DNA from 4 places in the Paenibacillus sp. PastF-3 genome. Region 4 is predicted to be linked to each of the others. Evidence: predicted binding sites of a transcription regulator. Region 4 holds the regulator's gene; each other region holds the start of a gene.
The links. Region 4 encodes Rex, which represses fermentation and respiration genes when NADH is low (regulators of the CRP and FNR family bind a similar motif). Its sites were predicted from a motif close to TTGTGAAATATTTCACAA; they were not measured.
Positions count from the first base shown of each region.

Region 1: the regulator Rex is predicted to act here: its motif matches at 6,457-6,474, upstream of M2444_RS05950 (polymer-forming cytoskeletal protein).
Region 2: the regulator Rex is predicted to act here: its motif matches at 4,061-4,078, upstream of M2444_RS21885 (cytochrome ubiquinol oxidase subunit I).
Region 3: the regulator Rex is predicted to act here: its motif matches at 1,130-1,147, upstream of M2444_RS14430 (formate/nitrite transporter family protein).

Region 1 is NZ_JARXWM010000002.1:428,222-436,271, reverse strand. Features, by position in the region: gene M2444_RS05980 (FtsX-like permease family protein) at 1-1,821, shown strand, start outside; gene M2444_RS05975 (ABC transporter ATP-binding protein) at 1,837-2,601, shown strand; gene M2444_RS05970 (GNAT family N-acetyltransferase) at 2,735-3,223, shown strand; gene M2444_RS05965 (hypothetical protein) at 3,220-3,972, shown strand; gene M2444_RS05960 (MFS transporter) at 3,996-5,261, opposite strand; gene M2444_RS05955 (LacI family DNA-binding transcriptional regulator) at 5,310-6,221, opposite strand; gene M2444_RS05950 (polymer-forming cytoskeletal protein) at 6,533-7,084, shown strand; gene M2444_RS05945 (hypothetical protein) at 7,221-7,466, shown strand; gene M2444_RS05940 (histidine phosphatase family protein) at 7,531-8,050, opposite strand, start outside.
Region 2 is NZ_JARXWM010000012.1:49,620-57,669, reverse strand. Features, by position in the region: gene cydD (thiol reductant ABC exporter subunit CydD) at 1-1,540, opposite strand, end outside; gene cydB (cytochrome d ubiquinol oxidase subunit II) at 1,540-2,556, opposite strand; gene M2444_RS21885 (cytochrome ubiquinol oxidase subunit I) at 2,553-3,947, opposite strand; gene M2444_RS21880 (cold-shock protein) at 4,171-4,401, opposite strand; gene M2444_RS21875 (cold-shock protein) at 4,494-4,694, opposite strand; gene M2444_RS21870 (S1C family serine protease) at 5,114-6,358, opposite strand; gene M2444_RS21865 (hypothetical protein) at 6,733-6,942, shown strand; gene M2444_RS21860 (MBL fold metallo-hydrolase) at 6,908-7,717, opposite strand; gene yycI (two-component system regulatory protein YycI) at 7,732-8,050, opposite strand, start outside.
Region 3 is NZ_JARXWM010000006.1:216,666-224,715, reverse strand. Features, by position in the region: gene M2444_RS14435 (FAD-dependent oxidoreductase) at 1-979, shown strand, start outside; gene M2444_RS14430 (formate/nitrite transporter family protein) at 1,252-2,079, shown strand; gene M2444_RS14425 (MFS transporter) at 2,513-3,733, shown strand; gene M2444_RS14420 (GNAT family N-acetyltransferase) at 3,804-4,334, shown strand; gene M2444_RS14415 (MOSC domain-containing protein) at 4,315-4,959, shown strand; gene M2444_RS14410 (GNAT family N-acetyltransferase) at 5,054-5,602, opposite strand; gene M2444_RS14405 (glutamine--tRNA ligase/YqeY domain fusion protein) at 5,833-7,539, shown strand; gene M2444_RS14400 (MFS transporter) at 7,720-8,050, opposite strand, start outside.
Region 4 is NZ_JARXWM010000002.1:591,075-599,124, reverse strand. Features, by position in the region: gene M2444_RS06705 (tetratricopeptide repeat protein) at 1-307, shown strand, start outside; gene dinG (ATP-dependent DNA helicase DinG) at 444-3,305, shown strand; gene M2444_RS06695 (redox-sensing transcriptional repressor Rex) at 3,437-4,090, shown strand; gene M2444_RS06690 (amidohydrolase) at 4,077-5,378, shown strand; gene M2444_RS06685 (cell wall elongation regulator TseB-like domain-containing protein) at 5,548-6,066, shown strand; gene M2444_RS06680 (hypothetical protein) at 6,472-7,014, shown strand; gene M2444_RS06675 (AAA family ATPase) at 7,007-8,050, shown strand, end outside.

The DNA.
Region 1 (8,050 bases), 160 kb from region 4:
GTTCGAGACATCCAAATGAATCCAGCTATTGTTAGCTCTAAGCGCTTTGTCGTAAATGACACGGATTATAATGTACTTAAGAAGAACCATGGAGAAGTTGAGTACCTAATTGAATTTCAAATCACCGATTTAAGTAGACTTAGCGAGTTCCGGAATGCCTATCAATCCTCAGATATGCCCGGTAAAGGACCCATGATAGACTATCCTTTGTTTAAGACGCTGAATGCGCTGACAGATGGGATTATTGCAGTTGTCATTATTTTAGTAAGTATCCTTCTTATGATTATTGCCACCTTATCTTTAAGGTTTACGATGATCGCGACCTTAGAAGAGGATTATAGAAAGATTGGCGTCATGAAAGCCATTGGGATCTCGCAGCGAGATATTAGAAGGATCTATTTGGCAAAATATATGGTGATGGCAGCATGCGCTTCACTGCTAGGATATTTATTATCTTTGGGTGTGGTGCGATTGTTTACAGCGAATATCACATTGTACTTGGGGACTGCTCCGAAAACGATCCTTCAGCCTATTGTTCCAGTCTTAGCGGTCGGTCTAATTTTCTGGATGATTGTGTTCTTTTGCAGCGTTATTCTTAGAAGGTTTAATCGTATAACCGTAGTAGAGGCTTTAAGGTCAGGGACTGTGGGAGAGTTGAAAGGCAATAAAAGAAGAATAGTGCTGAGTAAGCGCAGGCATATAAATGTGAATGTTTTTCTTGGCCTAAAGGATGTTTATGGACGCTTCACCATGTTCGGATTGTTATTCTTCGTATTTGTGATCTGTCTGTTTATCATTCTTGTGCCAGTGAATATATTGAATACCCTTCAGTCCCCTCGGTTTATTTCTTATATGGGTGTAGGTCAGAGTGATATGAGAATAGATCTACAGCAATCTGATCAAATAGACAAGCGATTTAATGAACTGATAACAACGCTAAACAAGGACTCCGATATAGCTAAGTTCTCACCATTAATTACTTCTCGATTTAAAGTGCTAAGCAGCGATGGCGTATGGGAGAATATCAATGTTGAAACAGGAGATTTCTCTATTTTTCCGCTCACCTATGTAAACGGAGGAACCCCTGAAAGTAGGGAAGAGATTGCCCTTTCTGATTTGAATGCCAAGGAATGGAATAAAAGGGTAGGGGATAGCGTTCTTTTGGAGGTTGACGGCACTTCGAAAAAATTGAAGGTTAGCGGGATCTACCAAGATATAACGAATGGAGGCCGAACTGCAAAAGCCCGATTACCTTATGACCCGAAGTCCGTGCTATGGTATATCGTAGCTTTAGATGTGAATCCGAATGTTTCAGTTCAGGAGAAAATGGATCAATATGCAAAGTTATTTTATCCAGCCAAAGTTACTCCTCTAGAAAGCTATTTATCTCAGACGCTCGGGAATACGATTCGCCAATTAAAGCTGGTCACTGGCTTATCCATTGCCATCTCGATATCAATTTCAGTATTGATTACAGCTTTATTTCTAAAAATGCTGCTAGCGAAGGACGTCTCGCAAATTGCAATTTTGAGAAGCATTGGCTTTACGTTAGAAGATATTCGAAAGCAATATCAGGTAAGGCTACTACTGGTTTCGGGCTTCGGAATCATTCTAGGAACCTTTGCAGCTAATACCATCGGTCAAAAATTCACTCAATTACTCGGATCTTTTATGGGAGCATCCAAAATACAGTTTGTAGTTAATCCGGTGGTAGCTTATCTTGTTCTCCCTCTTTTTTTCATGCTCATTGTAGCACTCACAACCGTAGTAAGCACGATATCGATGAAGAAATCCAATTTATCTAAACTGATTGTCGAATGAGGGTGAGGTGGTAGTATGTTCATATTAGAGACGAAGGGGTTAAATAAAACGTTTGTAACCGGGCAAGGAACCCCACAGACGGTATTAAAAGATGTTCATCTACAGGTATCAAAGGGTGAATTCGTAGCTTTAATGGGACCTTCTGGCTCAGGGAAATCAACATTGCTCTATACGATCAGCGGTATGGACCGGATGACTTCAGGAAGTGTTGTTTTTAAAGGGCAGGACATCAGTGGTCTTTCTGAGAGTGAATTAGCTGAACTGCGTCTACATCAAATGGGGTTTATTTTTCAGCAGATGCATCTTTTAAAAAATCTGACGATTCGGGACAATATCATCTTATCCGCTTATCGAGCTAAAATCGTTAGTCGTAGAATCATCAATAACAGAGCCGCTGATCTAATGAAAAAAACCGGAATCTCCGCGCTAGCTGAACGGGATATTACACAAGTGTCGGGTGGACAACTGCAAAGAGCAGCAATCTGCAGGTCTATCATCAATGAGCCTGATATTCTCTTTGGTGATGAGCCAACAGGTGCACTGAACTCTAAAGCTGCTAGTGAAATTATGGAGATCTTAATAGATATTAATCAGGCGGGTACAACGATTGTGCTGGCTACGCATGATGCGAAAGTCGCTGCTCAGGCAGAACGGGTTCTGTATATGCTGGATGGCAGCATAGCTGCTGAGCACTGGCTTGGAAAATTCAATCACATAAATGGGGACTTAAAAGAGCGGGAAGAGAAGTTGTCGACGTGGTTGTTTAAATTGGGATTCTGATTGTATAGGAAAGGGATATTGGTCAGGCTTTGAATCGGGAAGTGTAAGCAAAGATGCTTTTTGTACGCTTATTAAGGCATACCGCGATCATGACGGCGGGGTGTAACTAAGTATATTAAAGGAGAACTTATATATGGTTGTAGTAAACGCTACTATGGAGGATATAAGAGGATGGCTGGACCTGGCGGCAGAGGTGGAGACCCTTTTTGGACCGATGGTAGAAGATCCGGATTTCACTCTAGCGTTAGAAAAAAATATCACTCGACAAAGCGCTTTTTGTGTACGAGAAAACAATGGTTCGCCAGGTTCAAGATTACTAGGAGCTGTGTTACTCTCTTCATCCAAAGCCCCTAATTACAAGATTGGGTGGTTATCTGTTTCAGCCATAGAGAGAAATAAAGGAGTCGCGACAGCCCTTCTTAACTATATTCTCGAAAGTATCGAAACCCCAGCAGAGATATTCGTTACTACATTTGGTGAGGATCATCCAGAGGGTCAACCTGCTAGAAGATTTTATCAGAAGTTTGGTTTTGTTCCTCTGCAGGATAAGGAACCGGAGGGTCCTGAAGGTGGCTCAAGGCAAAATTTTAAGCTGGCGATTACTCCCAAGGGTTCGTTATGAACAAAAAGATTGTTTTATCGACAATTTCATTGTTCTTCTTAGCGATTTCTTTCAGCCCATTGTTCAACTATATCCGTGAGTATATGATTTCAGATCAAATCAATCAGCGTTATGAGATCAACCATGCTGAAAAAGGATATAACACGTTAAACGTTCAAGAACTAACGGTTGATGATAAGCATATTAAGATTGAGGAAGAAAATACAGGCAGGAAAGCAGAATTGACAATTTGGGATGAAGAGGAGAATGTCCCGCCTGGAGATATTGTGAAAGTTCAGTTTTTATTAAATGGTCAAAAAATCTCAACCGCTGATGAAATATGGCTATCTAATCGAGAAAGAGGAAGCAGATATTTTTCATGGATAGATATCCTTACTGTAAAGGATCGAAAGACTGATGAGAAAGAAATAAGTATAGTCCAAAGACTTACAGAGGATAGTCAGCCGATGGAAAAGAGAAAATGGAAAATAATCACGATCTCACATGATGGCAGTATAGAAGAAAAGATGCTGAGTTATGCTCAAAGAAATAACAATCATCTAGGGGTGAAGCTGATCGAGTTCTCGGGTACATCACTTATGGGTATGGGCTACTATTCGGATATTACTAAAAGTTATCCAAGTGTATTTTTCCCTCTAATGTATCCATTTTTAACAGGTGTCGTGGGAATCTTCTTATTGATCATTATAGTTGTTCAATTACTGATCGAGCTTCATAATAGACGCGTTATTAGGGAAAACGGGCGATAACGGTCATAAGATATGTTCTAAAATTACTTATAATTACGAATCACCTTTAACTTGTTCAAGGTTAATAAAGCAAACAGTAGTAACAGGACTCCGATGGAACCCATGACAGGGGCTGGGCTGAAGTGATCGGACAGGAATGAAACAGCTGTAAGACCAAGTGAGGGTGCTACACTCATAATGGAGCCAAGTACACCGAAGACTCTACCTTGTATATCCTCCGAAACTTCCAGTCTGAGGATTGTATTTATCAGCAATGTACAGAATGAGAACATAAAGCCAATTAGAAGAATGATGGGAATGGCTAAGGTAGCAGTAGTGACGAATGATAATAGGAGGTACAGGGGACCCATACACAGCAGTCCAGTCATGATAAAGAAGCCGCGATTCTTTAATTTGGAGCCGAGAAACAAGATCATGCTGGAACCAATCATATAACCTAGAGGAATGCAGGCTTCCATGAGTCCAAACTGAAAGGGACTAGAATTCCATACTTTGACGGCCATCACTTGCGTTAGCATCAGTGAAGGCATAAAGAACAAAGTGAGCGTAGGAAGCATTATGATTATTGCCCGGGCGAAGGGGTATCTCCAAATATAACGAACGCCATCCGCAAGATCCTGTGTAAATTTTCTTTCTTCTTTAGGTCCGGTATTCACTCGGTTTGGGAGTGGAAGGGAGCGGACAGTAAGAACTAGTAGAAAGGAAACGAAAAATGTAGCTCCATCAAATAATATGGCATCTGCCGCTCCAAAACTCGCTACAAAAATACCTCCAGCGGAATACCCAATCGTCCGAAAGACATTCTCTGACAGGTTCAGAATCCCGACTGCTTTTTGTACATGTTCTTTTCCAACTACAGTGGTAATTGAAGCTTGATACGCAGGGGATTGGAATAATGCTGAGACTGTCGTAAGTCCCGTTAATATGGCCACGATAATGAATGATGTAGAAGACATGGAAATGGCCAAAGCAAGCGTAACTGCTAGACCGCAGCTTATCAAATCAGTGATTAACATAATGGTTCTACGATTGATCCGATCTGCGAGTGTGCCTCCTATCGATCCGAGGAAAGAACTGAGCAATAAATTGATTATCGTAATAATGGCAATCATTTTAGCGCTTCCGGTGGTCTGAAGTACCCATAAACTTAAAGCAATGCTGTGAAAGGTATTTCCAAACAAGGAAATGGAATACGAGCTGAGTAGCAGCATAAATCTCCGGTTTCCCCAAAGAGTTGGATAGGATTGAGCAGTGGTGGATGCATGTTTTCCTAATAGAGGATCTGTCATGGTAACTCTCCTCTCAACTTAAACGCTTAAGTGAATATCGAAAAAAAATTAATTAACAAAATAACGATTATTCTCTTGTTTGGAGTAGTCAGGACGATGTAATAACTCCTGCATTAGTTCAAAAGCAGTGGCTGATTTATCCCCAGTGAATATGAATTTCTGAACGTCTTCTCCAAGCATTTCTGGGCAATTACAGGTACATAGAACAGAAAGACGTGTGAATACCCCGGATTTTTCAACACAACTTCCGATAAACTCATTAATAACTATGGCCTCTTTGTAAATCCCCTCCGATAAAATTGTATTCAATTCCTCCATATTTTGAACTTTGAATATTGCTTTCTCAGGTAAAGGAAGACTGTCTTGGATAAAGTGAGTGAGCAGGGTGTTATTGAAGCTCTCCATAATTAAACAAACCTGTGAAAGATCCTCCGGCATTATCTTTTGTAGAGCTGAACGATAATTGTAAAGAACTTGCTTAAACAGCTTATCTTCAATCATGCTGTCGATCAAAATTAAGGGAATCCCTTCTACAAAATGCTTGGAAATCGAATAGAAGGATTCCTCGCGGACATCAATCAGAAAGACGGCTTCGAGTTTTCTTTCGACGATGATATCCAGTGAAGGATGGTCGGTACCAAGAGAGTATAACATCGTATGATATCCGGCATCCGTTAAACGCTGTTCCAAAGTACGGATAAATGTGAACTGGGCATAGAGTTTCCAAGGGGGCATATAAGCAGAATTATTGATAAGTATTCCTATTAATCCCGTTTTTTTATTAGCTAGCGAACGAGCTGCTAGGTTTGGAATGTAATGAAGCTCTTCAGCCAGTAACAGAATTTGATTGCGGGTTTTCTCAGGAATGGTTTGGTTATTGACGCGGTTCAGAACATAGCTCACAGTTGCAACGGAGACATTTGCTCGTAGCGCGATGTCCTTCATTGTAGTCTTTTTCACCAGTAAACTTCTCCCTTGCTGAGATATTTATTTCCAAATATTATCACTAAAACTTGAGAAGAGTCAACGAGTGACTTTATACCAAGAAGAAAATGATTTATGTGTTCATTTTTATAATTTGGGTAAATGGATTTAAGAACCTAAATCAGTCAGCGAGAAGAGGTGTGACTCATGGGAACGAATTTTAAACGGGAAGCGGGAGAGTTGTGAAACCGCTTTAGATACTGACACAAATTTGTGAAATGATTCACTTAATTATTAAGAATTTTAATATATAATTAATTTATAATCAAAATTAGGGGGAAACGAAAATGAGACTATTTAAAATGATTTTAGTGGCTGGGGTTTCGGTAGCAGTATTGGCAGGTTGTGGAGCAAATGAGGATAAAGCAACCAATCCGGCGGCAACTACGGCTCCGGCTGCTGAGCAGACAGATGCTGTCACTACAGCATCGATTGTCAATCAAGCAGATGCATTTACTAAGGCTGTTAGCAAAGATGGAAACTGGATTGTTGCGATTCTAAATGATGTAACGATTCCAGAAGAGGTTGTTGTAGCTGGAGAATTCCATGATAAAGGCGCGGCTGATGGCGACATCTACCGTAAGATTGCCCTTTATTCGCAAGATGCTGATCACAAGATCACTGCTACTTATACACTAACCGTACCAAAGTTTACAGTACAAAGTGAGAATTTGAAAGTTGAAGGCGGAACGATTAAAGGCGATGTTTATGTAGAAGCGAAAGGCTTTACTCTGCCTGAAACCGCAACGATTGATGGTAATCTTTACTTCACAAGTGAGGATCTGAAAGCATCTGCAAAGATTGATGGAAAAGTGACTGGAACAACAGAAGTTAAATAATTTCGTAATTAACTTATACAGTAGAAGCCAATCCATAGACTATGGGTTGGCTTTTTTCTTTTCGTTTATATGAACTTTAGTTGATTTTCTTAATATTGAACTTATAATATTACTACCACTACTAGGAGGAACACATATGTCTAAGGAGTATTCACGCACATATATCGAAAGTGTAAAGCTTGAAATGTTAAATAGATTGGGACTTAAGCAAGTGTTCTTTAAGGAGCAAATAGGTGACGGCCTGATTTTTGAAGCGGTTGGTTTTGATAAAGGGAGCAAGCATCGTTTTTGTGTTAGACCGAAGACGAAAACAATTGACGAATTTATTTCAGGGAAATGGATGAAGGTCCGCAGCTTTACAATCAAAAGTGTGGAAATTTAAAATTGAATTCTAAAAAGGGAACCCCATTTAAATAGGAGTTTCCTTTTTTATTTTTGAGAAGGATTCATTGATAATGTGAAGTATCGCCGTACAGATCGATGGTTGTATTGTTGTCAGTTAAGGTTACTTTACACAATGCTGTAGAGAGAATATCCGGTAGTTCCCCTAATTCCTGCAGTGATTTATTGAGAAAATGAGCCATAATGACTTTCAGGGTCATCCGATGCGTGACAATAAGTACCTCATGTCCTTCATTATCGTTAATGATACGCTCAATAGTCGGCGTTACTCTTTGTTCAAGCTGACTATAGGTCTCCCCTGGGGCTAGTGGAATAAAAAGATCAGGTCTGGTGAAAAAATGGGTATACTGTAATGGATATTCTTGTTCAATCTGATCTGTGTTCATTCCTTCCCAAATGCCCATGTTAATTTCCATTAATGAAGCTTGCTGTTGAATCGATAAACTACGATTTCCTCGCAAAATCTGCGCAGTATGCAACGCCCTTGGACTAGTACTAGAATAAATGGCTCCTAAATTCTCACCTTCCAAACGTTCTCTCAACCATTCCGCTTGCTGTTCACCC
Region 2 (8,050 bases), on a different contig from region 4:
GTGCCGTTGGCTCGTCTAATAACATAATCGGACGACTGCTGAGTAAGGCCCGGGCTAAGGCTACACGCTGCTCCTGCCCACCACTGAACGAACGACCCCCGCCGCCGATCATCTCATCCAGACCATTCGGAAGGGTTGCCACCAGCTCTGATAATCCGGTAGCTTTCACAGCTGCAGCCACAGCTTCCATAGAAGCTTCAGGGTAATAGAAGCGAATATTATCAGCCAATGTACCGCTAAAAATATAAGGGCGCTGCGGGATATACGAGGTCTGCTTTCGCCAAGCCTCATCCGTTAATGCGCTAACCTTTGTACCGTTTACTGTGATACTTCCTGAAGTAGGGTGTAAGAAACCACCCAAGATATCGACTAGTGTAGATTTACCGGCCCCACTCTCTCCGATAATCCCAATTTTACTTGCTCCTTTAAATTGCAGGTTCACCGCTTCCAGCGAAGAAAGGCCCGCTTCCTCATATTTCACACTGACTTCCTTTAATGTGAGCACGCTATTCTCATGCCAAGTGAATATCTCTTCGGATGTTTTTGATACTGAATCCAAGGTTTGATTACCGTTTGAACCTATTACTTCAGCCTTCACTTCTTCCTGGTCTATGATACTCTTCATTGCTTCAGCGGCTTCCTTCCCATCCAAAGTAGCATGGAAATCTGAACCTACCAGTCTGACAGGCAGGAAATATTCCGGCGCCAAGATCAGAATGGTTAAGCCCGTAACAAGAGTCATCTGATCGTTCACCAGCCGCAACCCAAGACTTACCGCTACGGAAGCAACCGATAACATTGTAAAGAAGTCCAGAGCAAACGAGGACAAAAAGGCTACTCGCAGGGTTCGCATCGTCGCCGAGCGATATCGATCGCTGACCGTAGCAATACTCTTGCTATGACTACGACTGCGGCCCAGAAATTTCAGCGTCTCTAGCCCACGGAGGGAATCCACAAAATGATTAGACAATGTGCGATAAGATTTCAGCTGACGGTCCATCTGCTTGCGAGCGGTCATTCCGATCAAAATCATAAAAACAATAATAATTGGCATGGTAATCGTAAGAATAATCCCACTCGCAGTATCCATCTTGTAGATATAAATAAGTACCAAAATCGGTGTAATTGACATCCCTACCATTCTAGGGATAATCGCTTCCAGATATGTGCGGAACTTTGTTACGCCTTCCAGCACAAGTGTAACAAGATCCCCGGTTCCACGCCCGCCCACCATTCTAGGTCCGAGCTGGAAGAGCTTATCCATCATTTCCCTCCGCATATTGCTGCCCGTTGCTTCCGCAAAGCGGTAAGAGATACGGCTCATCAGCATGGCGCAAGCATGGCGCACTAGAAATGCAAGAAGGAACAATAGCGAAGTAGCCCATTGTTCCTTCAGAGGTTCTCCCGCAAATAGCGCAGAGATAACTTCTGCCAGCCATTTGGCCAGCAGAAGTATGGACAAGCTTTGCACCAGGGTAAGGAGACCAACGATCAGAAAGACCGGCTTAACTCCTTTATACCCAAGCAAATTTTTATCCATCAGTATTCAAGATGCTCCTTCTCGTGAACGCGTTTATGAAAGACAAAGTAACTCCAAATCTGATATCCCAATACGAATGGAAGGATGGTCAGTGCCACAATCGTCATTACCTTTAAAGAGTAATGACCGGAAGCCGCATTAGTGATTGTCAAATTAAAGGCTTGATCTATTGAACTAATCATAACACGTGGGAACAATCCTACAAAGATAGAAGTCACGGACAATGCTATTACCGCTCCTGTCATGCCAAAAGCATAGCCATCCTTCTTCTTTGTCATGAAATAACCCGATAATATGAATGCGATAATTCCTAGCGCTACTATAATCATAAGAACTAAACCACGTTGTTCGAAAATATCAGTCATATAATAAGTCATTACCACGAAAGCAAGCAATAAAGCTCCAAGTGGCAAAAGCAATCTTTGCGCCATTTTTCGAGCACGAGCCTGTAGATCACCTACTGTACGCAGGGTAGTGAACATTAGTCCATGTACCAAGCAAAGAAGAACAACAGTCACACCAGCCACTACGGTATACACATTTACGATATCAGTAAAACCTGCGTACATTTGCATATCCCCATCAATCGGCAAACCTTTGATGAAGCTGGCGAACACCACAGCAAGGAGGAACGGTGGGAGGAAGCTGCCGAAAAAGATGCACACATCCCAAGTTTTTTTCCAAGCTACAGAATCCCGTTTGCCTCTGAATTCAAAAGCAACACCACGTGCAATCAAAGCTAATAAAGCAAAGACAAAAGGAATATAGAATCCACTAAACAATGTTGCATACCACTCAGGGAAAGCCGCAAACATTGCACCCGCAGCAGTAATTAGCCATACCTCATTTCCATCCCAGAAGGGTCCGATCGAGTTAATCAAAATCCGACGCTCTGTATCATTTTTAGCCAGAATTTGTGTTTCCATCCCTACGCCGAAATCGAAACCCTCCAGGAAGAAGAACCCTATAAACAGAACTGCAATGAGCACAAACCACAATTCATTAAGAGAAATCATTGGGCGCCCTCCTCGTTATATGGATCATGCGAATCCCCGTGATCGTTATCCATCGCATAAGGACCTTTTTTAATCACTTTCATAAACAAACCAATCAGAACTAATCCGAGAATGGCGTAAATCGCTGTAAAAGAAATAACAGAGAATAGAACCTGACCACTCGTAATATTAGGTGACACACTGTCTTCCGTTGTCATCAGTCCGAATACCGTCCATGGCTGACGCCCGAATTCGGTCATGACCCACCCCGCTGTATTCGCGATTGGAGGAAGCAATAGTCCCCATAACATAAACCGCATAAACCAAGTGTTAGGACGGTCCATCTTTTTGCGCCACATTAAATACATTGCGTACATACCCAGTACAATCATTAACGTTCCTGCTAGAACCATGATCCGGAAACTCCAGAATGTCGTACGTACAGGTGGAATATAGTCACCGGGGCCATAGGTTTGCTCATACTCAGCCTGCAGCTCAAGCATACCTTTAACTTCACCGGAAAATTTACTGTATGAAAGGAAGCTCAGCATGTACGGAATTTGAAATTCACCTGTACTTTCTTGCTTCTCAGGATCAATATTTGCCCATACGGTCCAAGGTGCTGGGTCACCACTCTTACCCCACAGTCCTTCGGAAGCCGCCATCTTCATAGGTTGAGTTTCAACCAAATACTGTGCTTGCGCATGACCTGCCACTGCTACACCAATCGAAGAAATGATCCCTACGATCGCTGCAATTTGAAAAGATTTCTTAAAAAAAGATACATCTTGTTTCTTCAATATCTTGTACGCACTAATCCCCGTTACGAGGAAGGCGCCTGTTGCATACGCAGCAAGAACCGTGTGCGGGAATTCAACCAGCAATTGTCCGTTCGTAATCAGCGCGAAGAAATCATTCATTTCTGCACGTCCATTATTAATCGCAAAACCCACAGGATGCTGCATAAAAGAGTTCGCTGCTAGGATCCAGAAAGCAGATAACATCGTTCCGAATGCTACCAGCCAGATGGACAATAGGTGCACTCTCTTGGACACTTTGTCCCAGCCGAATATCCAGATTCCAATAAAAGTAGACTCCAGAAAAAAGGCTGCCAATGCTTCAACTGCAAGCGGAGCCCCGAATACATCACCCACAAAACGTGAATAATCAGACCAGTTCATGCCGAACTGAAATTCCTGCAAAATCCCTGTAACTACCCCTACTGCAAAGTTGATGAGAAACAGCTTTCCCCAGAACTGCGCCATTCTTTTGTACTCTTCATTGCCTTTTCTAACGTACATGGTCTCCATAATCGCAATCAAGAGCGCTAGTCCGATTGATACCGGTACAAAGAAATAGTGGAATATTGTCGTCGACGCAAATTGTATACGCGACAGCATTACTGTATCCATATTTTTCCCTTCCTTCTCCCCTTTTCGTTAATTATATTGTGTCAAAAATTTAGACGTCGTTTTGTGATATATGTCACACAAAGGAGTGCTTTTAACGGTAAAATTCAAATGATTTGTGACAAAAATCACAATTTGCCTTAAAAAAAGCAAAAAAAATAAGACGGTTTGACCGTCTTGAAGTTGTTCACTGCTCTAAAACAAGCTTGACTCATAAAGGCATTGGTTAGGTAATGGAAATACCCTTCTTCAGCGATTTGAGATCGCCATTCGAATTAAGCAATTGTGGTAGCATCTTCGTGCTGCGAACCATTGGAGAGTCACATAGACGGCAAGAAGGCGCATGTTCAAATGCGAAATTATCCCTCATCCATCCGTTGCATCCATCATTGGTACACGCCCAAATCGCGGTATTTTCTTCCGGTATTTCTTCCAAAGGTTTCTTCCGGTAGTTCATTGCCGTTCCTCCCATCCTGTAAGTCAATAGTGACTAACTAGATATAAAAAGACCGTCCCAACTTTCACAAGCTGGGACGGTTTCTTCTATTATTACAGTTTTACAACGTTTTCGGCTTGTGGTCCACGGTTGCCTTGAACAACGTTGAATTCAACGCGTTGGCCTTCGTCCAAAGTTTTGAAGCCGTCGCCAGTGATTGCGCTGAAGTGAACGAATACGTCGCTTCCGCCTTCAACTTCGATAAAACCGAATCCTTTTTCTGCGTTGAACCATTTAACTGTACCTGTTTGCATGTGTGTTACCTCCACAAATTTAAATTAATATGTTCTTTTTATCTTCAAACAAAGAAAAAATTCACACATTGAAAAAGGTTGTATTTCCGAATATAACAGCCCTTTTCAATGCGAAAATTAGGGACTAAATGTATGATTGATATCATATTACCACACCTGATTAGCAAAGGCAAGCTGGCATCCGTATATATCCGTTTCTACCCTAATAAGTATTACCTTCCAATGTAAGGGTTGCCAGTCAGCCCAAAATTCATTAAATCAGCTTATAATTGCCATATTTATCAAAACTTTAGAAGAAACAGATCCCCGATAGCGATACAGAGTATCGCTATTTCAGGAAGCTCTACCTTCTCAACTGAAGGGGTAGTCCGCTCTACTTGTCATTACTGCTATATCATTATATGCCGACTTCCAGCATATTATTCCTCTGGTTTTTCAAGAAGTTTAACTGTGGCTTGATTGACTTTCCCATTTCGGTAATAGGTAATCTTCAGATCCTCACCAATCTTCGTCTGATTATATAAATACTTGCGAAGGGAAAGCGTAGATGTAATAGGTTGATCATTAAATTTCGTAATCACATCATTGAACTGTATTCCCGCTTCCTGTGCAGGTCCAACAGCATCCAGAACGACAACCCCATCCTTAACATTGTTCGGTAGGTTCAGTTCCTTGCGTTGGTCCTCTGCGAGAGGAACGTAAGGATTGTTTAAATCTACCGAATATACGCCTAAGTAGGAACGAGCAATCCGTCCTTTCTCAGCCAGTTCATTAGCGGTGTCTATCACATGGTTAGCTGGAATAGCAAAACCCAGCCCTTCTACACCTGTATCGGAGATTTTCATCGTGTTAATACCGATCACCTTACCATCCAAATCCACAAGCGCTCCGCCGCTATTGCCTTCATTGATTGCCGCATCGGTCTGAATGACCTCTTGCTCCCAATCATATACGCCGTCCTGATTCAAGGATACGGGAACCTTCCGTTCAGTGTAGCTAACAATACCTGAAGTTAATGTGTCACCAAGTCCTAACGGGTTTCCGATGGCAATGACCGTTTCACCTAGACGAAGCTTCGAGGAATCTCCGAGCTCTGCGATTGTATTGATACCCTTGGCGTCAATTGAAAGCACCGCAATGTCACTCACTTTATCCGTTCCAACGAGTGTAGCTTTACGTGTCTCGCCATCTACTGTTACGACTTCAAGATTGCTAGAGTCTTCGATGACATGGTTATTAGTAATGATAAATGCCTTATTATCTACCTTTTTATAAATCACTCCAGAGCCTAATGCTGACTCATCCAGAATGTTCAATTCTTTATTATCTTCTTTATGATTGATAATACTTACTACTGCAGGACGGACTCTAGCAGCGGCTTGAATGATACGGTCAAACGGATCACTGCTTGGGGCAACCTCCCCAGTTGTTACTACCGAATTCGGGGCAGTTTCGTGACTCATTTGTCCAGTAAGCATACTGAATAAAAACACTGCCACCACAGCACTGATTAAGGAGCAGACGGCGGATATTTGCCAAGTAGCTAAGCCCTTGCGCGATCTTCGCACAGAATGCTTGCGGTTAGCAAATGATCCCTTTGATGCTTCATCCCCTCTGGACCGTGATACTTTAGTTGAATAGAAATCGTCATCAAACAATCCCACCGAAAATCTCCCCCTTCTATTGCCAACCGTTCACAGTATTTAAAACCTGAACCTCTAGCAATCACGTTCCAAGCATATACCTCTGCATCCTTTAGACTCCAACAATCACTAAAAAGTTTCACTTTATCCATTAACCACACAATAGTTTCAGTTAATCGAAAGAATTTTAGAATCTTTCAATATATCTTCTCTACTAGGAATATTTTGTAACTTAAAAGACTACACTAATAGAAAGGTTCCTTAAATTTAAAGTTTGCTTATCACGTCTATAATTGTATCACAGGCAACCGTCAATTCGTGATTTTCCTGAGGTGAAAAGCCTGCGAATTTTTTACAACTCCAGTTCTGCTTATCCTATATAAGGAGGTATAATTATGAATTCTTTTTCCACAAGTATGGATCTGGTCGAGTTTATCGGTAAGCTTGGTGATTTAAAGGATGAACATTACCATATGACCCTTGCCTTCAGTGCAATGATCGAATTGATGATCGATAAAGGCCTGATCTCCCGCCAAGAATTAGAACGAAAGACTGCCGAGCTTGATCAGCTTATGACAACTGGCTCAACTTATCCCATGGCGTAGGTTGGTCATAATAGGTATCGCAAAGCTTAAACTCACTATCTTTAAAGAAACAGCCCCGATCCTCCATTGCGCAACGCACCGACATTTTGGCCAAATCCATCATATTATGATCCCGGCTTAAATGCGCTAAATAGGTACGTTTAGTCCGTCCTGTGAGAATTTCACTTAGTGCCGCTCCGGCTGCTTCATTAGAAAGGTGACCCATGTCGCCAAGTATACGTCGTTTCGTATTCCACGGATAACGTCCCATCCTCAGCATTTCAATATCATGATTCGCCTCCAGCACCAATACGTCCGCCTCTGAAATCGCATCTCTTACCTTTTCGCTAACATACCCCAGATCTGTAGCTACACACAGCTTTTCTTTTCCATCATAAAAATTGTAGCCCACCGGCTCCGCCGCATCATGAGATATTGCAAACGATTCTACACGCATACTGCCAAAATCCCTATGCTGTCCCGATTCCATAATGATTCGGTTATAGTCGGGTATTTTTCCAATGCCTTTTTCAATGGCTCCCCAGGTATTGGTGTTCGCATAAATCGGAAGATCGTATTTACGGGCCATTGCCCCGAGTCCTTTAATATGATCGGAATGCTCGTGTGTGACTAGAATCCCGTCTATCTCATTACCCGTTAGCTCGCGCATGGCCAACAGCTCATCGATCCGCTTGGCACTTAGTCCCGCGTCAATCATAAGTGTTGTCTCCCCGTTCCGTACCACCGTTACATTTCCGGTAGAACCACTGGACAGTACTGTAAATGAAATCCCCATTTTCCTTACTCCTTCTAATCTGTTGTCTTCGGACTGATGATGTCCGCACTTATAGCATCCACATAATAGGCATTGCCGTTCTCCAGCATGAACCGCCACATCGGTGACGCTACCTGACTTTCGGAGTTGAACAACTCACCATAATAACCAAGCTCAATCTCCTTCACTACGGAGTCTGCCGGAAAATATTTTTCAATCAAACTGCTAAGCGCTTGCGATGCCGGCAGTACCTTCTGTTCCTTATCGCTACTGCTTGCCCCTATCTCAATCTTAGGTGAGCGGAAAGCTACAATCTTCTGATCACTATTAATCAACTCTAACCTAACTCGGAAT
Region 3 (8,050 bases), on a different contig from region 4:
ACTTTGCAAGAACTATGACCATTCCAATACCATTATAGAAAAAGCTAAACAAGCAAATAAAATCACAGTTGTAGGTGCTGGATATATCGGCGTTGAGTTGGTGGAAGCCTTCCAAATGAACGGAAAGCAAGTTACGCTTATTGATGGTGAGGATCGTATTTTGAATAAATATTTAGACCCAGAGTTTACTGCGCCGATCGAACAATCCTTTAAGGACCATGGTATTAAATTAGCGCTGAATGAGAAGGTAAGTTCTTTTGCTGGTGAAGGTGGTAAAGTTACCAAGGTTATCACAAGTGGAGGGGAGCATGAGACGGATCTTGTAATTCTCTGCATCGGCTTCCGTCCAAATACTGAGCTGTTAAAAGGTCAAGTGGATATGCTGCCAAATGGCGCAATTCTGGTCAATGATTATATGCAGACCAGTTGCCCAGATGTGTATGCCGCTGGTGACAGCTGTGCGATTCATTACAACCCTACAGGTAAGCACGCTTATATTCCACTGGCAACCAATGCAGTACGGATGGGCACATTGGTTGCACGTAACTTAGTGACAGAGACGATTCCTTATATGGGCACTCAAGGGACTTCGGGCATTAAAATTTATGAAGATAATATCGCTGCTACAGGTCTTACTGAAGAAGGGGCTAAGGCTGAAGGGATGGATGTAGAAACTACCATGATTATTGACAACTACCGTCCAGAATTTATGCCAACCTTCGAGCAGGTGCAATTAAAAGTGGTATTTGATCGCGCCACACGCCGCATTCTCGGAGCGCAAATCTTGTCCAAGACGGATTTGACGCAATCAATCAACACAGTGTCTGTATGTATTCAAAATAAAATGACAATCGATCAGCTTGCCTTTATCGATTTCTTCTTCCAACCTCATTACAACAAGCCTTGGAACTTCCTGAATACAGTTGGCCTCGAATCGCTACCAGCATCAGTACCAAGCAAAGAGGCAGTAACCGTATAATTTAATTGCCTGTGAACAATAAAGGGTAAACCGGAGCCATATATGGCTCCGGTTTTTTGTGATTGAAGCTGGTACTATTTACCTTTAAAATAATATGGAGCTTATTCTTATAAATGTAATTATGGATGCGCTTCGTTAAATTTGACATGTCAGTGAAAAGTTTCACTTAGTTTTTCATTAAGTGATAATTATCACGTTAATGTGTTTTATGACACGCTACAATGGTCGTAAAGGAACAAATTTTAAGTAAATAGATGAAGGGGATAGGAATCATGGCTTATAATAAACCGCAGCAGATTGCCGCAGTCACGGTCGAGAACGGCATAAAAAAGGCGCATAATCCTTTAAGCACCGTACTAATTCTGGGCTTTCTGGGAGGAGCGTTTATCGCGCTCGGATTTTTACTGGATATTCGCGTTATTGCTGGCGCACCACATGAATGGGGATCCATCGCTAACTTTATTGGAGCAGCTGTCTTCCCTGTTGGGTTGATTCTAGTACTGCTTGCAGGGGGAGAACTACTGACAGGCAATATGATGGCTGTGCCACTTGCTTTTATGGCTAAGAAGATATCCTTCTGGGAGGTTGTTAAGAATCTCGTATTGATTACCCTAAGCAATCTGGCGGGAGCTTTGTTTGTAGCTTACTTTTTCGGTCACGTGGTTGGTTTAACCTCTGACGGTGTGTATTTGGAAAAATTAGTGGAGATGGCAGGACATAAGCTTGAAGCAGACTTCTTTCCGGCATTTGTTTCTGGTATAGGTTGTAACTGGCTCGTAGCTTTGGCTGTATGGCTCTCCTATGGAGCAGATAACTTCAGTGGCAAAATCCTCGGCATCTGGTTCCCGACGATGGCTTTTGTAGCTATCGGCTTCCAGCACGTTGTAGCCAACATGTTCTTAATTCCCGCAGCTATTTTTGAAGGTTATTTTTCATGGGGAGAGTACTTTAACAATTTTGTTCCGGTATGGCTAGGCAACTTGACGGGTGGTGCAATCTTTGTTGCGGCAGCTTATTGGATGGCTTACCTGCGTAAAGAGCCTGCATCCATTCAGTCCGTGGACAGCATGTCCGGCAGCGGTGTAAAGAAACACGCCTAAACCTATCTTATAGAGCACTCCTTAGAATAGTCGAGGGGTGCTTTTTGCTGTATAGACAAATAAAATCCGCCGTGATGTATCCGAGCTCGGGGGAACGAAATCGGATGCACGGCGAATTTTAAAAGGGGGAGTGTTTCTAGGCTCTATTACCCCGGCTTTGTAATAACGAAACACTTCATTATCGTTCAGTCTACTTTACGGACGACAGCGGCAACTATAAAATATAAATAGATAATAAAAATAGGGCGGACAGCGGACGTGAACGGTGCCGCTTTTTTCTCAGCGACGGTAGAAGTTAGCCCTAAATAAGAAGTGAAGTATACTAATACTTTATCACGATAGCACGTCAATGCGTCTGCTTGCCCTGAACCCTGTTTTGGGATAATACTGGATGGAATAATGACACATATATTACAGGGGATGTACACTACTTATGAAGTTTTTACAGAATTATCCTAAAGAAGTTAAGATATTTTTAATTGCTAGCCTTATTAATGCAACGGGTAGTGCACTGATGTGGCCACTGGTTACGATGTATGTTTTTGATGAGCTTGGACGCAGCATGTCGGATGCTGGATTAGTGATTCTTATTCAATCGGTTGGAGGGATTGTGGGTCAACTACTCGGAGGCTCACTCTATCATAAGGTAGGCGTTAACCGGCTGATTGTTGGAGCGCTGGGCATGAATGCACTTGCACTGTTCACTTTGCCGGCAGCAAGTAACAACTGGACGTTATTTATGGTCGCGATGGGACTGGTAGGGCTCTTTAATTCACTGTCATTACCTGCGATTCAGGCATTTATCGGCTTTCGTTTTACGAAGCAGCGCGGAGAGCTGTTTAATGTTATTTATGTCGCCAATAATATTGGTGTAGCACTGGGTACGGCGTTAAGTGGTTTTTTGGCCGATATTTCTTATATGCTCAGCTTTGTGATGAACGGCGTAACTTCTGCGGTATTTGCGGTATTCTTTTTTGTATATCTCAAGAAAGTCGGAGGAGATTCTTCGCAGGAGGTCGCAGAACATCAGAAGGCTGGTCCTGACAAACAATCCACCTGGAAGCTAATGGGGCACACACGAATTTATTTTTATATGGGTATTGCCTCGATGTTCTTACTGCTAGGTAACTCTATCTGGAATACAGGAGTATCTCCTTTCATTATTTCTGAGGGCTGGCCTAAGAAGACTTATGGTTTTCTCTGGACGCTTAACGGAATTCTCATTTTTGCGGCTCAGCCGCTAGTAACAGTAATTAAACGTTGGTTCGCATCTACCTCAACGGCGCAAATGACAGTAAGTGCTCTATTTTATTTAGGAGGGTATGCAGTTCTTTTATGGATGCCGACTTATTCAGGTTTAGTGCTTGGGATGGTACTCGCTACACTTGGGGAAATGCTGATATCTCCGGCCATGCCTTCCTTTATTTCAGATCATGCAGGTCGCAGTGCTCCTTTCTATCTAGGTCTAAGTGGAGGAATGGGGGCAGTCGGTAGGGTGATTGGGCCATACTTAATGGGTAGATTATACGACAGTGGAGGTCTAGCGCCTACCGCATGGTTGGCATGTGCGATGGCACTGCTGTCCGTAGGATTCTTTATCGTTCATGCGTATATCAACCGCCGAGGAAATTCATTGGAGCGGTCAATAGGATAGTTGAGCATAGTGGATTCAAATGATCTACTGTGAATTCTATAGAGGTGCAAGGCAAGGGGTGTACATCTTTATGAAACTTAGCAACAGGGACAGGTTTATAATAAGGTTCTCAGAAATTAAAGACGTGCGGGAACTGATTCATCTGGATCATATGATCTGGACGGAGGACACTAGCCCGGGGCCATTAATCTGGCGTTCCCAAGAGGATTACCTACTGAATGCTCCCCCGGGTTCGCAGCTAGTAGCGCTAAAGGATGACAAGCTATGCGGATATGTTGGGTTTGGCTGCTCTAGTCGAATGGAGAGTAACAGGCATGTGTGCGAGGTCAATATTGCTGTTCATCCGGATTATCAACGTTTAGGTATTGGCCGGCAGCTCATAGAGGCTATTAAGGAACATGCCGCAGATAATGCCATTCGTAAGTTGCGTCTACGCGTATTATCCTGTAATGAATCAGCGCTTTCTTTTTATCGTAAATGCGGGTTTGTGGAAGAGGGACGTCTGCGGGAGGAGTTTTATCTTGGCGGTCGATATGTGGATGAAATATTTATGTGCTGTATGCTGGCAGGAGGAGAAGGATATGGAGATCATCTCGCTTAATGTGGGGCGGCCGGTAACAGTGGATTATCGGGGGAAACCTTTGGAGACTGGAATTTATAAAATGCCTGTAGAAGGATCAGTTCAGCTACATGCCAATGGTTTTGTTGGAGATGGTCAGGCGGACCTGAAACATCACGGGGGCCCTGATAAGGCAGTTTGTGCCTATCCCATCGAGCATTATCCCTACTGGCAGCGGCAGCTTGGGAAGAAACTGGATTACTCTGCCTTTGGAGAAAATATAACAACGTCAGGCTTATTAGAGACAGACGTGTGCATTGGCGATGTGTACGAAATAGGTACCACTGTGCTACAGGTCAGTCAGCCGCGTTATCCTTGCTTCAAAATCTCACAAAAGCATGGCCCCGCAGATCTCCCGGCTCAAGTGCTGGACACTAGATATAGCGGATTTTACTTGCGTGTGCTTCGTGAAGGAAAGATTTCAACCGGAGATGCTATTGTCAAAAAAGAAAGTGGAGCTGGCGGTGCGTCCGTGGCGCATGTACTACATTTAATGCAAGTAGGGCTGCAAGAGGAAGCTGCACTGGCAGTTCTTGCGGAGCTAGGAACTCTCTCCGCCGTAGTTCGGAACAAGTTTCGAAAACAGCTGGGTCTGCCGGAGAGCTAAACACTATCTACAAATCAAAATAAGCCTGGAGGCGTATGCCTTCCAGGTTTATTTTGATTTATGAGCTTATGTGTGTTGCATGGCTTAGCCTAACTTAGCCGAGCAGCTGCCATTCACTACGCAATAAACCGTATACGGCATGGTTGACGTAGCCATCAGGCAGTTTCTCTGCCTGTCTAATCACACCCTCAAGAACAAAACCAAGTCGTTCCGGGATCGCCCGGCTGGAAACATTTCCGGTCGCGCAGCGAATTTCTACACGTTGCAGCTCCATTTCCAATAGTGCATAGTCCACTAGGACGCGACAGGCGCTGGTCATATAACCTTTGCCTTCATAACCTTCACCTAGCCAATAACCAATCCCTACGGAGCGGTTATGCCAGTCAATTTGATGATACCCAATGATGCCAGCCAGCTCGCCGCGAATCCAAAGCCCGGCGGTGAAGCCGCCATTTTCGGTGCCTTGTTTTGTAGCATTTTTGATGAAATTAAGGCTGTGATCCTGTTCCGTAACGGCGTCCACCCAAGGAAGCCATTGCCTAAGCCGTTCCCGCGAGCGCTCCACTAACGCGAATATGTGCCTAGCATGCTCAGGCAGGAGCGGCTTTAACATCAGCTCTTCATCGATGACATAATTAAACAAGCGGTTGCCTCCTTTTCGGCACAAGGCCTTATGTATGATTATGGATTATTTCTTATGATTATCATGCTACTCTATCGCCCGCAGAGAAGTCAAAAGGTCTAAAGACGCTAAAAAATGATCCTGACCTTGTGCCCCCTTTTATTGAACAATCTAGAGTTAACGGGTATATTAGTAGGAAACATGTTTATACAAGAAGTAGTGTAACACTACAAAATGAAAGGTTGATAGCTGTGGAGAACCGTACTACCCCCTCCAATTTTATTAAAAATGTTATTACCGAAGACCTCCGTACAGGTAAAGTAAAGGAAGTTGTCACACGCTTTCCGCCGGAGCCGAACGGTTATTTACATATCGGACATGCCAAGGCGATCTGGATTAACTTTACACTGGCGGACGAGTTCGGTGGTAAGACTAATCTAAGATTTGACGACACGAATCCGGCCAAAGAGGATATGGAGTATGTAAACTCCATTCAGGAAGATGTAAAGTGGCTCGGTTATGAATGGGAAGAGCTGCGTTTTGCATCTGATTATTTTGAGGAAATGTACAAACGTGCCGAATTATTAATTACAAAGGGCAAAGCCTATGTCGATGACCTCAGTGCGGATGAAATTCGTCAATTGCGTGGAACGCTGACGGAACCAGGAAAGAATAGTCCGCATCGCGATCGTAGCATCGAAGAGAATTTGGATCTGTTCCGGCGTATGCGTGCAGGCGAATTCAAGGACGGTGAGAAGGTTCTTCGCGCCAAGATCGATATGGCGTCACCGAATATTAACCTGCGTGATCCTGTCATTTATCGGATTACACATGCACATCACCATAACACAGGCGATAAATGGTGTATCTATCCAATGTATACCTTCGCTCATCCGTTAGAAGATGCTATTGAGGGGGTTACCCACTCCCTTTGCTCACTTGAATTCGAAGATCAACGTCCATTCTACGACTGGGTTGTAGCTGAATGTGAGATGCCAGCTGTCCCTCATCAATATGAATTTGGTCGTCTGAATCTGGCTCAAACGATGACTAGTAAGCGTAAGCTGAAGCTGCTTGTAGACGAAGGACATGTAGACGGTTGGGATGATCCACGGATGCCTACGATTTCTGGTCTGCGCCGCAGAGGATATACACCGGAAGCGATTCGTAAATTCGTATATGAAGCAGGGATCTCCAAGAGTCAGGGTCTGGTGGACCTGCAAATGCTGGAGCACTTTATTCGTGAGGATCTTAAGCTAACTGTACCGCGTACTATGGCTGTGTTACGACCGCTTAAGGTTGTAATTACCAACTATCCAGAAGGTCAAACGGAATGGCTTGAAGCGGAGAATAATACAGAGAATGAAGAAATGGGTGTACGCCAAATTCCATTCTCGCGTGAAATTTATGTGGAACGTGATGACTTTATGGAGAATCCGCCGAACAAATATTTCCGGTTGTTCCCTGGCAATGAAGTACGTCTGAAGCATGCTTATTTCATTAAATGTAATGATGTTATTAAGGATGAGAATGGCGAGGTAGTGGAGCTGCATTGTACGTATGATCCAGAAACGAAGAGTGGAAGCGGGTTTACAGGCCGCAAGGTAAAGGGTACGTTGCACTGGGTTGAAGCTAGCCAAGCGGTTCCTGCGGAATTCCGTCTATATGAGCCTCTGATTTCTGCTGAAGAAGCGGATGAAGCTGTGGAGGTTGAAGGTTTGGATTCCTCGGTAGAGAAATCGGAGCCTAGTTTCTTAGATCAGCTAAATCCTAAGTCCATTGAAATCCTGCAAGGGTTTGTTGAACCTGCGCTTAAGGATAGCGTGGCTCAGGATAAATTCCAGTTCTTCCGTCATGGCTATTTTAATGTGGATAGCAAATATTCGGCGCCTGGACATCTTGTATTCAATCTTATCGTTTCACTGAAGAGTTCATTTCAGCCTCCTAAACAAGGCTAAACAGATAATTTAATTAAGGTAACAACAAAGCAGGCTCAAACGTCCCGAATAGGTACGTTTGAGCCTGCTTTTTGTTGAAAATATAAGAAAGTATAAGTTTTGCACCTATACTTCATGTCTTATATTTCTCGCTTAAACGCTTACCGTCCTTATAAGGACGCCGAAGGCGTTTATACTTGATTATAATGCTTCAATGTCGAAGATCTCTTCATCTTCCTCTGAAGGGGGACGATACCCGCCGCGGCTAACAAAGAGCCACATGAAACCAAAGCCAAGCGTTCCAATAAGCGTCAAGAATACACCTGTCTGATACATGCTTTGTGCACCCAGATACTGATACATCCAACCTCCGAGAATACCTCCAATGAAACCGGATATCCCACTCCAGCTTAGGGTGTAGAGTGCTTGTCCGGAAGAGCGATAAGGACGTGGAATCAGGAGCATCGTCAATTGGGTGCCTACATAGAAAAAGCCGCCGAACGTTATGCAGTGTAAAATTTGAATGAACACC
Region 4 (8,050 bases):
TCCGGATAGCCTGGCTGCTCGATTATATTTAGCCATCTCTTACCTTCAAGAAGGGGAAGGGGAGGCTGCTTGGAGTCATCTGAACCATATGCTCGGTTTGATAAGGGAAACCAAGCTCAAAGCCATGGTGTATAATGCTTTAGGCTGTATCCGGGCCTCACAGGAACGTTTCAATGAAGCACAGGAGCTGTTTGGCCTTTCTTTGCAACTTGACCCGGCTCTTCCTGAACCGACTGTGAATTTGGAGGTTTGCCGCCGCCGAGGAGGTAAGCTTCATTTCGGAAATCAGCTTGTTTCATTATTGTAAATTATTACGTTTACGGTTTATTATTCCGCATTTTCATTCAAGCGATGCATCCCCTGAACCAGTGGTGTGCATCGCCTTTTTTCGCAACTTCTGTTATGCTGATTAAGAGTCTCAATTGAAAGGGAATAGAATTATAATGAAATTTGCCGTGCTTGATTTTGAAACAACGGGAACCCAATCCGTGGGTGAAATCATCCAGGTTGGCCTTGCAATTATAGAAGAAGACCGGTCCATCTCCCGGGTATATGGTTCCTACGTCAAGCCCGGAACGCCGATACCTCCTTTTATAACTGGTCTAACGGGGATTACCGACGATGATGTAAAGGATGCACCTGAGCTGGATGAGATGATGATGGAGCTTGTTCCACTCTTGGATGATGTTGTGCTTGTAGGGCATAATGTCGCATTCGACTTCCATTTTTTGCAAAATGCTTTAGACCGATGTGGGTATTTACCATTTCAAGGACGGATTTTAGATACGATTGATTTTCTGAAAATCTGCTTTCCTTCCCTCACATCCTATCAACTAGGATCAGTTAGTGCACATTTTGGTGTGACGCATGAGCGTCCGCATCAGGCAGACAGTGATGCACTCGCAACTGCTCTTGTATTGCTGAAATGTCTGGAGGAGCTCTACGATTTGCCTCTGCTGACGATCCAGAGACTCTGTGAGCTGTTTACGGAAGAGGATAGTGATCTTGGTTGGTATTTCGATGGTCTGCTGCGTGAACGGGAAGCGGAGACGCTTCAGCCCGAAGGTGATCTGACTTTTTATCGTCAATTAGCGCTTGCTGTAGGAGACTGGAACGAATTAGCTCCACCTCGAGACGAGCATGCTGAGAATCCGCTACAGAATTTATCTTTTACAGATTATATGGATGAAGTAACGAAACGACTTAAAGAAACTTTGCCGCAGTATGAAAGCCGAGAAGCTCAGGATATTATGATCAAAGAGGTAATGACGGCACTTGCCGAAGACAAACATCTATTGATCGAAGCAGGGACAGGAACCGGCAAATCACTTGGTTATTTGTTGCCTGCCATATACCAAAGCGTTCGCACGAATGAAAAAGTTATGGTCAGCACTCATACTATTAATCTGCAGGATCAATTGCGTGAGCGGGATATTCCTTTATTAACACAGGTAGTTCCATTTCCATTTAAAGCTGCAATTTTTAAGGGCAGAGGGCATTATTTGTGTCTTCGTAAGTTCGAACATAAAATTAATAAAAAAGACTTTGTCAGTCCGAGGGAAGATGCGCTTACTGCGGCTCAGATGATCGTTTGGCTGACGCAAAGCGAATCAGGAGATGACGAAGAGCTCAACTTAAGCGGTCGTGGAGGAGATTTCTGGGAGACGGTGGCTAGCGATACCGATTCTTGTCTGGGGCGCTCCTGTCCTTGGTTCCGTAAGTGTTATTACCATCGGGCAAAGCATGAAGCTGGTATTGCAGACGTAGTCATTACGAACCACTCTAAGCTTTTCGCAGATGTTAAGGCTGGGCACCAGCTACTTCCGGCTTATGAACATCTTGTAATTGATGAGGCCCATCATCTGGAGGACGTGGCTGGCAAGCATTTAGGCATGCATATGAAGCATTTCACGGTGGCACATACACTATCGCGTCTTTATAAGGATAGTCGAAATGGCCAACTTCCTACGCTTCGCCAAATGCTTCAGTCATCAGGCAGTGAGGAAGCTTCTGAATGGAGCGGAGTGATCGATAGAATCTATCCGGACCTGCTTACCATAAAAGAAACCTGGGATCTGCTTAGTGATAAACTATTCAGCCTCTTGCCGGAACGCAGCGATGCAGCAGCGGGAGAAGCTGGCCAGTTAGTCATGCGGCTACTTCCTACCCGTAAACCGAAAGATTGGGATGAATTGGTTGCTTTAGAGAATACTATGAATCTGACATTAAGCGAAATTATCCGTAAAGGTGATAAAATGCTTAATGAAATGCGAGATCAAGAAGGTCAATCTTCCTCAGATAGTCTAGTTACCGATATTAGCGGCTTATTTAAGGATTTAGCTTCAATACGTGAGCAAGTACGGTTTTTTATGGGATTAAACGATGAGAATGTAGTATATTGGCTGGAGGCGAATGGAAATTATCGCAGTAAATCGCTACAGCTGTATGCCGTTCCTGTTGATGTCAGTACTCAGCTTAAGGAGCTGTTTTTCGACAAAAAGAAAAGTATCGTGCTAACTTCGGCGACACTCTCTGTTGATAAATCGTTCCAGTTTATGATTGATAATCTCGGACTTAATGAAGCTGCGGAAGAGGGGCGTCTGATGACATCACTCCTGCCTTCTCCTTTTAAGTATCGGGAGCAGGCGCTGTTAGTTATTCCACGGGATTTCCCTAGTGTGAAGGGCAGTGTGGGCGATGCCCGATTTGTTGATACACTCGTACAATCACTAGCAGAAGCAGCGACTACAACACGCGGGCGGATGCTTGTCCTGTTTACTTCTTACAAGATGTTACGCCAGGTTTACGATCCTTTGAAAGAGGCTCTAGCCTCACAAGAGATCACGGTGCTGGGTCAAGGCGTGGAGGGGGGCAGCCGTAGCAAGCTGATCCGCCGTTTTCAGGACAGTGCAGCCTCTGTACTGTTAGGAACAAGCAGCTTTTGGGAGGGTGTTGATATTCCGGGTGAAGCATTAACATGCTTGGCCATCGTGAGGCTCCCGTTTCAACCGCCAAACCACCCCCTAGCGGAAGCGAAGTCTGAGTTATTACAAGCCCAGAAAAAGAATCCGTTCATGAAGTTGTCTGTTCCTCAGGCGGTTATTCGCTTTAAGCAAGGATTTGGAAGGCTGGTGCGGACAGCGCAAGATCGGGGTATTGTTATTGTGTATGACACCAGGGTGATCGAATCTCACTATGGGAAATATTTCCTCTATTCGTTGCCTGGCCCAAAAATGGAGCATATGCTTACGGATCAAATGGTTCCTCGTATAGCGGAGTGGTTGGAAGACGGAGGCGTTTCTTAAAAAGAACGTCATCGATCATATTAATCACTCTACAATGAAGGGCGGTATAAGAATACCGCTCTTCATTGAGACGAGGTACACGAATTAGTATAAGGTTAGTAAAGAATATTACTTACATTAGGAGGTAAATTATGAAATCGGAAAAAATATCAGAAGCCGTTGTTCGCAGACTTCCTGTGTACTTACGTTTCCTAAATGATCTTCAGAAACGTGAAATATTAACCGTTTCCTCTCAAGAGCTAGGACAGAAACTTGATTTGAATCCCGCTCAAATTCGCAAAGATTTAGCTTATTTTGGAGATTTCGGCAGAAAAGGTATCGGGTATGACGTAACTTATCTTATTGAGAAAATCCGTCATATTCTGAAGCTGGATCAACAACTGAATGTGGCTTTAGTGGGTGCCGGTAACCTTGGACATGCATTATCTAATTATAATGCTTATTTGAAAGATACTATGAAGATTACCGCTATATTTGATTCCTATGCGCCTAAGGTAGGGCGGAAAATCAACTCACTTACCGTTCAACCGATGGAGGAGCTTGGTCAGACGGTTCGTGAGCAAGGTATTCGAATTGGGATAATTACAGTACCTGATTCAGAAGCGCAGAATGTAGCGGATATTCTCATTGAGTCTGGCATTGAGGCGATTTTAAATTTTGCACCAGTGATTCTAAAAACACCATCGAATATCCGGGTTCATGCTGCTGATTTTACAACAGATTTGCAAAGCCTTGCTTATTATTTGAAGGATGGAAAGGAAGAAAGCAGAAATGAAGAGCAATAAAACGATTATCAAGGGCGGGCGTTTTCTTACTCCGGGAACGGATGAGCCGGTTCTTAGTGGATATATGACTATTGAAGATGATTTGATCACTTACATAGGAAAAGAAGAGCCTTTAATAGAAGACGATGTGCAAGTTGTTGATGGCAGTCGTCTGTTGTTTATGCCAGGTCTGGTAAACACGCATGGCCATGCCGCAATGTCATTGCTTCGTGGTTATGGAGATGACTTAGCGCTTCAGGTGTGGCTTCAGGAGAAGATGTGGCCGATGGAAGAGAAGTTCACCGGAGAAGATGTATACTGGGGAACCTCCTTGTCTGTACTTGAAATGCTGAAAGGTGGCACTACAACCTTCCTGGATATGTATGATCATATGGACCGAGTAGCGGAGGTCGTCGAATTATCAGGTATTCGTTCCGTATTAATGAGAGGCGTAATCGGTCTATGTCCAGAAGAAGTACAAAATCAGAAGCTTGCGGAAGCGGTTTCTTTTGCGCGTAACTGGCATGGTAAGGCTGAAGGTAGAATTACGACAATGATCTCGCCACATGCCCCATATACATGCCCACCAGACTTCTTTGTTAAGTTTGTGCAGGCGGCTCATGATTTGAATTTACCGATGCATACCCATATGTCCGAAACGAAACGCGAAGTGGAGCAGAATGTGGTGGATTACGGACTGCGACCAGTAGCGCATTTAGAGAAGCTTGGAATGTTCACACGTCCGTCTATAATCGCTCATGGTATTCATTTGAATGATGAAGAGATCGAGATACTGGCTCGTCATGATGTAGGTGTATCCCATAACCCTGGAAGCAATCTTAAGCTGGCTAGTGGAGTTGCTCGAGTTACGGATCTTCTAAAGGCCGGAGTGAAGGTGTCACTGGGTACAGATGGAGCGGCAAGTAATAATAATTTGGATATGTTTGAAGAAATGCGTCTTGCAGCACTCATCCATAAAGGTGTAAGTGGTGATCCTACGGCTGTTCCGGCTCCGGAAGCTCTACGTATGGCTACGGAGTATGGCGCGAAGTCTATCTTTTTAAATGATGTGGGTAGACTCGCTGTAGGTATGAAAGCTGACTTTATTGCTATTGATATAGACCAGCCGCATTTGCTCCCACACACAGATCTGTTGTCTCACGCTGTTTATTCTGCCAGTGCCAAGGATGTTGAGCATGTATGGGTGAATGGTAAACAGGTTGTTAAACATGGACAATGTGTAACGCTAGATGAGGAAGCCATCCGTCGTAAGGCGCAAGAAGCCTTTGATGGACTGCTTAAACGATAGTCTAAGATCATAACAAATAACTGAAAGGCTGTGACTTTCTGCAATTGCAAAGTTACAGCCTTTTGTGTTTCTGATCATTAGATCATTGAAAGAGATATGAAACTTTGGATAAACACACGGGTGTGTTATATAATCAAAAAAGATATATTACTAGAAAGGGAGCTGTACCTTGAAGAAAAGGAAAAAATGGATCCTCCTGGGGTCAGTTCTGATTCTGCTCCTTCTGTTCGGACTCATCCAGTTCTATGCTTATATTATGAAAGATCAATGGAACGAGCGAGATATCGCTAAGGATGTCGCCAAAACCAGCGCGGGTCTAACAGAGGTAACTAAAGCACAGAAATCCGTGTGGGATGAAAATGCAGTCTACTGGGTCTTAACAGGGAAGAATGAATCCGGGACCGAGTTGATGGTTTGGGTACGCTTTACTGTAGATGGGAAGTTTGCCGAAGGCGCCGACGCAGTATTCGCCGAGGAACTAAGTAAAGGGACCTCTGAAGAAAAAATGCGTAGTCTTATAAAAGCCGATCTCCCGGATATTAGCATTGAACGGTTGTTACCGGGGGTGTATAACGGAGAGTATGCTTGGCAGCTTTTTTATAAACAAAGCGGTCGGTATTATTATCAATTTTATCGGTTCTCAGATGGGGCTCGAATGGGTGAAGGATACAGTTTACCTAGCCGCTAAGTTAAACAAAATTACTTTAGGAGAAACAAGCGGACTATTTATGGTTCGCTTGTTTTTATATAACATATTAGATTGATACACTAAAAGTATACGTAATGTGATATACTATAAGAGTAGTTTTTATATATTGTCGTCAAAACCGCATACGAAAATAGGCCTGTTAATTAGAGATAAAGGCCTGTTTTTGTCGAAATAAATCAATATTTTTAATGAAATGGAAATATTTAAAAAATAAAATTTTAAATATATTCACACTTTTTATCATTTTCGTATATACACCTGTGATATACTACTGTTTGTAATTAGAAGAGTAGTAGTAGAACGTTAGGCTCTGATGAGCATTAACGGCTGTGATTTTGGATCATCCTGTTTATCGTTTTGTCATCTTTGAGAGGAGGACGTTTCTTGAAATTACGTCTTGTACCTGTACTGATAACGTCTCTACTGTCCGCTACGCTATTATTCGGAGGATTCTTTTTATATCGTCAGTTTGCTTTACAGGAACCACTCCAAAAGATAGTATCAGGCTATGAAGGAGTGAATACTTCACATATTAGTATTAACCGTGATGAGGTCACTTTGAAACTTGAATTACAGCCGGGCACGAATTTACGTGATCTGGTATCGTATGTTTCCAAAGAAGGAAAATCAGTGATTGAGGGACGTAAACTTAAACTGGATGTGGAGCAAAACTCCAGTGAATTATTGGATAATTACTGGGATAAAGCGTTGTTCTCTGTAGCTGAAGCGATGGAGAGCCGTAAATATACTCTTATACCTGCTGAACTTGATAGATTGAAAGAGCAGAATACCGACTATAAAGATGTGATAGCAACAACTGAAATCGACGACACAAACGTGTATGTAAGCTTGAGTAACGGGAAAGAAAGCAAATTTATAATTTTACCACGCAAACCTGCGACCTTGGGGGTATGGAATAATGCCTAAATACCTTAAAGAAATTTTAATCGGATTTATTCCTGTACTGTTTATTTTCATGGCTTTTTTAGGTATTAATATATTCCCTATAGTTATAGCAGCTGGGATGCTTACTGCACTACTTATCATTGCTCATTTACGTGGCGGGCTTACGGTGAACGCCGGTGCTGGAAAGAAACGCAAGAAGGAAGGACCTTCAAAACTCACTTTTGAAGAAATTGGTGGGCAAGACAATGCAAAGCAGGAGCTCCGTGAAGCACTCGATTTCTTGATCCGGCATGAGGAAATCAGTAAATTTGGGATTCGTCCTTTGAAAGGGATTCTGCTTACAGGCCCTCCAGGAACAGGTAAGACCCTTATGGCTAGAGCGGCAGCCCATTATACAAACTCAGTATTCGTAGCTGCATCAGGCAGTGAATTTGTGGAAATGTATGTGGGTGTCGGTGCTGGCCGTATTCGTGATTTGTTTAAGGATGCACGTACCCGTGCCGCTAAAGAGAACAAGCAAAGCGCTATTATTTTCATAGACGAAATTGATGTAATTGGCGGTAAGCGTGAAGGTGGGCAGCAGCGTGAATATGATCAGACCTTAAATCAGCTGCTGACTGAAATGGATGGTATTTATAATAATGAGACACCGCGTATTCTGTTGGTAGCTGCAACGAACCGCAAAGAGATGCTGGATTCGGCATTGCTACGTCCTGGACGGTTTGATCGTCATATTCAAGTGGACATGCCTGACAAGAAGGGCCGCAAATCGATTCTGGAATTGCATGCTAAGAATAAACCTCTTCATGAAGAAGTGAGTCTCGATAAAATCGCAGAAGAAGCCTATGGCTTTTCCGGTGCTCAGATTGAAAGTGTCATGAATGAGGCTGCGATTTATATGATGCGTGAGGACTTGACGAAAGTTGAGCAGCGGCATCTGTCGATGGCAATTGACAAGGTAATGATGGGTGAAAAAACGGATCGAGAAACCAATCACGAAGAGAAAAAGCGGGTCGCCATTCATGAATTGGGACATGCCATTATGGCAGAGCTCCTG